One region of the Proteiniphilum saccharofermentans genome, then DNA from elsewhere that is predicted to be linked to it. Evidence: riboswitches for the same ligand, from Rfam matches in the RefSeq annotation. Region 1 holds a riboswitch; the other holds the start of a gene.
The links. A riboswitch is a leader RNA that binds a small molecule or an ion and turns the genes downstream of it on or off. The one in region 1 is predicted to bind thiamine pyrophosphate.
Positions count from the first base shown of each region.

Region 1 (3,429 bases):
CAAGCATTTTTTGGCCTTTCTCGGTAATACGTCTACGTTGGCGCCGCAATGATGCTTCAATTTTGGTCCGTGCTTTGGCCGTCGTCACGAAATTGAGCCACTCCGGCTGTGGGTTGACCGACTGTGAGGTAAGGATCTCCACCTGATCGCCGCTGCTCAGTTTCTGGCTGAGTGGTGCCAATGTATGGTTTACTTTGGCTCCTAAACAATGATCACCTACCCTTGTATGGATGGTATAGGCAAAATCGAGAGCTGTTGCTCCCTGTGGAAGGGTTTTTATCTCACCTTTGGGAGTAAATACAAAAATTTCGGATGAGAAAAGGTTCATCTTCACCGTATCCAGAAAGTCAATGGCATTGGGATTAGGGTTGGACAACACTTCCTGAATGGTCTTCAACCATTTGTCCAATTCATTATCCTCTTCGATCCTGTTTTCCTTGTATTTCCAGTGGGCGGCAAACCCTTTCTCGGCAATATCATCCATCCTGCGGCTGCGGATCTGTATCTCAATCCATTTTCCGTCAGGGCCCATCACCGTGAGGTGAAGCGCCTGATAGCCGTTGGCCTTAGGATGGCTCACCCAATCGCGTATACGGTCGGGGCGAAGCTTGTAAATATCAGTAATGGCGGAATAGATATCCCAGCACTGTTTCTTTTCATCCATCCCGGGATGCACTTCAAAAATAATGCGTACCGCGAACAGGTCGTACACCTCCGAGAATTCAATCCCTTTGGTCTGCATTTTATTCCAGATGGAGTAGACCGACTTAACCCGTGCCCGCATCTCATACTCCATATCCATCTTGTCGAGTGCCTTTACCACAGGAATGGCAAAGTTCTCATAAATCTTATTCCGTTCAGGGGCTGTCCGCTCAATCTTTTGCGTCAGGTCGGCATAGGTTTCGGGATGCTCATACTTGAAACAGAGTTCTTCCAGTTCGGTCTTGACAGCAAAAAGCCCCAGGCGATGCGCCAACGGGGCATAAATATACAATGTCTCTCCTGTGATCTTGTACTGTTTGGCAGCCGTCATGGAAGAGAGCGTACGCATATTGTGCAGCCGGTCAGCGATCTTGATAAGGATCACACGGATATCATCCGACATGGTCAGCAGCAATTTTCTGAAATTCTCTGCCTGCGCCGATACATTCTCGCCAAACATGCCATGCGAGATTTTTGTCAAGCCATCCACAATCTGTGCGATCTTTTCACCAAACAGTGCACGGATATCTTCCACAGTATAATCGGTATCTTCCACCACATCATGCAATAGGGAAGCAGAGATGGAGGTAGACCCCAACCCCATTTCTCTCGACACAATGCGGGCTACCGCCAGCGGATGCATGATATAGGGTTCACCTGAGCGACGGCGGGCACCTTTATGTGCCTCTTTCGCCATATTATACGCCTTGGTGATGACATCCACCTTCCGCCGGTGGTTTGAGTTCAGATAATCATTCAAGAGAGCCTGAAACTCATTCTCGATCATCTGATCTTCCGCTATCAATTTTTCTTCATCGCTCATATGCCTAATTGACCCTGTTTTTATTGGTTCATCTAACCGGATTTTTTCCTACTAAGCCAATTTATATTTTTCTGCAAGACATGGAGAAAGCCGGATTATAATGTAGAAGTTTACTTTAATGAACGAAATTACAAATAAATCCAAAAATAACATCTATCCAGTCGGTTATTTTTCTCCTGATAACTGCTTTCGATGTTAAAAACAGTTGAGAACAGTATCTTCTGAACAAAATTGTCCTATCTTTGTTTTCTCATTCGACAGGGGGTGCCCAAGTAAACGGGCTGAGATCATACCCAAATCACCTGATCCGGGTAATGCCGGCGTAGGGAAAATAAAGTCCACACTTCGTGGTTTTTCTGGTATACATCTTCACAAATCCCCTTTTTTATTTCACTAATTAACGATGTACAATGCAAGTTGCGTTGTCCATCCTAAAACTTTATGTAAATGAAACGAGCAGCTTAATCATTTTAGTTTACGATCATGATTATCGCGAGTTCCATATACATTAATAAAAAAATAAATTAGTCATATGAAAAAGGTTTTTTTATTGCCGGCAATCCTGTTGGCATTGGTTTATCAAGCAAAGCCACATGAGGTGCCATCTGACACTCTTAGTCAAATTCAACTGGAAGAGGTAATTGTTTCCGCCACCCGTGCCGGGCAAAATACACCGGTGACATACTCCAATATCTCTTCCTCTGATATCAAAAAAGAAAATGCGGCTCGAAATATCCCGACAGTGTTGCAGTATCAACCATCAATTGTTTCCTTTACAGAAGACGGATTAGGAGTAGGCAACACGGCATTCAGGATCAGAGGTACCGATGCCACACGCATCAACGTAACCCTCAATGGGATGCCGCTGAACAATCCCGAAAGCCAGGAGGTCTATTGGGTAAATCTGCCCGATCTATCCAACTCATTACAGAACATCCAGATACAACGGGGAGTAGGAACATCCACCAATGGATCGGCCGCTTTTGGAGCCAGTATCTCCCTGCAAACGGTGGGGGCACGTTCCGAGGCATATGGAGAAGCTTCTACCTCAGTAGGTAGTTATGGCACGTTCTTGTCCAATATAGCTGCAGGAACAGGGATATTGAAAAACGGACTGTCGTTCGATACCCGCTTCTCACGTGTGTTGGGCGACGGCTATATAAGAAACGGGAAGGTGGACCACACCAACCTATATGCTGCATTATCCCATTACACTGACAAGCAGCTGCTTCGCCTGATCTACATGAAAGGGATTCAACATACCGGCATCACTTGGGAAGGTGTTTCTGAAGAGCAAATGAAGGACGAAGAGTATGGACGGCGTTATAATCCGGCCGGGGAATACAAAGACGATGCGGGCAACAGGCTCTACTATGACAACGAAACCGACAATTACTACTCCGATATCCTGCAACTCACCCTTGCACGGGAACTGAGCCGGAATCTCTCGATGAACGCGGGACTCAGCTACAACCATGGTTACGGCTACTACGAAAATTACCGCTACAACAGAAAATATTCCGATTTCGGGTTAGAGCCCCAGACAATTGGCGATAGCACCTATAGCCGCACCGACTTCGTACGGCAAAAGTTGATGAAAAATGATTTTTATGTGGCCAACCTCAATTTCAACTATACAAAGAATAGCCTGGAAGTGACCTTCGGCGGAATGTACAGTTTCTATGACGGCGACCATTACGGAAGGCTCCCATGGATAAAACACTCGGAGAATATACCCGAGAATTACGAGTGGTACCGTAACGTGGGTGAAAAATCGGAAATGAACTTATTTGCCAAAGCAGAATATCAACTGAACGAGAAACTCTCTCTTTTCGGTGACCTGCAATACCGCCACATTGGCTACCGTTTCAGCGGTATCGATGACGATCTGATGGATCTGACGG
Region 1 covers NZ_LT605205.1:3,057,035-3,060,463, forward strand. Annotated here, with positions in the region: gene PSM36_RS11990 (RelA/SpoT family protein) at 1-1,525, opposite strand, end outside; TPP riboswitch at 1,776-1,871, shown strand; gene PSM36_RS11995 (TonB-dependent receptor) at 2,058-3,429, shown strand, end outside.

Region 2 (3,429 bases), 820 kb from region 1:
CAGGCTTTGTCGATTGCCATGCTTCTTCGCTCCACTTCATACGATTTTTTTGTGTATGGAAATACTATAGATTCAATAATTTCAGGACCCGTGTTTTGAAATAAAAAACTAAGGCGAAAGAACCTGTCTCATTCATTTCAAACACTCTTAATTCTTCACTTTTCACTTCTCACTCCGTTGATTTTCTGTCGTCACTCGGCATAGTGCAATCAAGCTTGCCTCTGCCCTCGTTCCTAAGAAAATTCACTTTTAATTTTGATTGATGGACGATATCCGACAGCTGTGATGCCGCCAACCGGGGATCTGCCGCCGACATAATGGCCGAAACAACGGCAATACCGTCTGCGCCGGCTTGTATTATATCCCGGGCATTGCTGTTGTTGATTCCACCGATACCGACACTGGGATGTTTCGACAAGAGAGAAATCTCACGAACGCCTGTCAGGCCTAACTCTTTAGCAGTATCTGTCTTGGTCGGAGTACTGAAAACAGGAGATATCCCGATATAATCTATATCCAGCTTATTGGCCTCAAGCACATCCTGTACATTTTCAACGGACAGGCCGATTATTTTGTTCTTCCCTAATATTTTCCGCGCAACTTCATAGGGAAGATCGTATTGGCCGATATGCAGTCCTTCGGCTTCGCAGGCAAGCGCTATATCTAACCTGTCATTGATAATCAACGGAATATTGTAAGGCTTCAGACACGCTTTGATTGTAATCGCCTGCCGGTAAAATTCTTTTGAAGAACAGTCCTTTTCGCGCAACTGCACCATGGTAACCCCTCCTTTTACAGCCTCTTCCACTACATATTCCAACGGCCTGCCCAGGGACAATAAACGGTCGGTAACCAAATACAGACTTAAGTCGAAATTCTTCATAGTCGAATATTTTGCCTTATGGCATCTTCGTCGATATTGAAAAGTGTATCCAGAAAGTTTATTTGAAGACTGCCGTTTCCTTTCGAGGTTCTGGTCGCAATTTCTCCTGCGATACCCATAATAAACATGGCGTGGGTGGCCGCTTCAAGGAAGTTCGGGTTGATAGCGGTAAAAGTTCCTACGATAGCGGATGCGGTGCATCCCATACCTGTCACTCTTGCCATCATCGGGTTCCCGTTCTTTACGGTCTCAACGGCGATTCCATCGGTTATATAATCCGTTTCCCCGCTGACAACCACGATTGCACCGGTTTCGTTAGCCAAAGCTTTAGCCGGATTTAATGCAGCTTCAGAACTGTTTGTACTGTCAACACCTTTGGTCCGCGCGTTGGCATTGGATAAGGCGATTATTTCCGAAGCATTGCCCCGGATGACCGAAGGCCTGCACTCTTCTATTATTTGCATACATACCCTCGACCGGTATGATGTGGCTCCGGCGCCCACAGGATCGAAGACAACCGGGATATGTCTATCCAATGCCGTCTTGCCTGCTATCAACATGGCTTTTACCCATTCGGCCTCAAGGGTGCCGATATTGATAACCAACGAAGAAGCTATACCGGCCATTTCGGCAACTTCATCCAGCGAATGCGCCATTACCGGCGATGCGCCTACTGCCAGCAACGCATTTGCCGAATTATTCATCGCCACATAATTGGTTATGTTATGTATGAGTGGGGACCTTTCTCTTACAAGGTTCAGGTCCCGAACCAAATTTTCAATACGTATCATTTTTATTAGAATTTAGATAGAATATGATTTTAAACATTATATTGTCAGAGGCTTTGTCCCTTAATCAACAAAACTTTTATCCATTTTTCAGCAATAAAAAAAGCCGTTCCATATTGGTGAAACGGCAATGATTGAATACATTGAATACTATGTAAACGTAATCTTTTTAAATTTCCGTTTCCCTACGATGTCAATTACAACATATCAGGTTCAAGGGTTTGATCTCAGCTCTTTATAAAAAGCACCCCTAACAGAGATATCACAAAGATATATATAAATGATGAATAATCCGGGTTTTGTCAATAAAAAACATTTATTATTGAGGCACCAAAGCTGTATATAATTTCAAAACGAATTGAATAATACTTAATAAACCGATTTATTTTCGTATCTTTGTACCCATTAGCAATTAAGTTCATATTGGATCTTTCTTCATCAATGTTTTGCTCCGCTGTTTTTTGCGGGTCTTCCCATCGCCGAAATCGACATCAAAATCAACTTATTTGTTTAAGTTATCAATCAGTTGCAAGAATGTGCCCATACAATTTAACGTGACACATCTTGTTTAATATTAAAACATGACATTTAAAGAATTATCTATTGTAGAGCCGGTATTGAGGGCTCTGAACGAAAAAGGACATACAATTCCCACACCAATACAACAACAGGCTATTGCCCCGGCACTTGACAACCGTGATATCTTAGGACTGGCACAAACCGGCACAGGAAAGACCGCAGCTTTTGTACTTCCCATCATACAACAACTCTATTTGAATAAATCTCAGGGTCGAAAAAGAGAGATCAGAGCGTTGATTTTAACACCTACGCGGGAACTGGCTATCCAGATCAACGAATGCCTGAGCGATTATATCCGCTATACGGGGCTTCGCCACTGTGTGATTTATGGTGGAGTAAAGCAGAATGCACAGGTAAATGCATTGAAACAGGGGATAGATATATTGGTAGCTACTCCGGGACGTCTGCTCGATTTAATGAACCAGAAGATCATCAGTCTCCAGTCTATCCGCCATTTTGTGCTGGATGAAGCTGACCGGATGCTGGATATGGGATTTATCCACGATATCAAGCGGTTGTTACCACAACTCCCCAGGGTGAAGCAAACCCTCTTCTTTTCGGCTACCATGCCGTCTTCTATAGCTGATCTCTCACGCTCTATCCTGCACAAGCCGGTCAGGGTAGAGGTGGCGCCGGTATCGTCGGTAGTGGACACCATAGAGCAATATATCTATTTTGTAGAAAAACCGGAGAAGAAAAATCTGCTGATAGACCTGCTGAAAAAGGATAGAAAGAAATCGGTACTGATATTTTCCCGCACCAAACATGGAGCGGATAAGATCGCAAGGATACTTAGCAAGTCCGGAATAAACAGTGCAGCCATCCACGGGAATAAATCGCAGAATGCCAGACAAAAGGCGCTGTCTGATTTTAAATCGCACAAAATACAAACCCTTATCGCGACCGATATTGCAGCCAGGGGAATAGATATCAACAATCTGGAACTGGTCATCAACTACGATCTTCCGGATGTGGCCGAGACCTATGTGCATCGCATCGGCCGCACGGGCAGGGCAGGGAATACAGGTACTGCGTTGACGTTCTGTGCCGATGAAGAGAGGGATATGTTAAAAGATATCCAGAAATTGACGGGAAAAACCCTTGTGGTAGCAAGCTAAACAACAATTCAATAAACAAAAAATAAATAAAGATATTTCAGGTATAAATATGGCTAAATCA
Region 2 covers NZ_LT605205.1:2,241,014-2,244,442, forward strand. Annotated here, with positions in the region: gene tenA (thiaminase II) at 1-40, opposite strand, end outside; gene thiE (thiamine phosphate synthase) at 170-883, opposite strand; gene thiM (hydroxyethylthiazole kinase) at 880-1,674, opposite strand; TPP riboswitch at 1,837-1,933, opposite strand; gene PSM36_RS08735 (DEAD/DEAH box helicase) at 2,253-3,368, shown strand; gene PSM36_RS08740 (cold-shock protein) at 3,418-3,429, shown strand, end outside.
Region 2: another riboswitch for thiamine pyrophosphate. It lies ahead of thiM (hydroxyethylthiazole kinase); the one in region 1 lies ahead of PSM36_RS11995 (TonB-dependent receptor).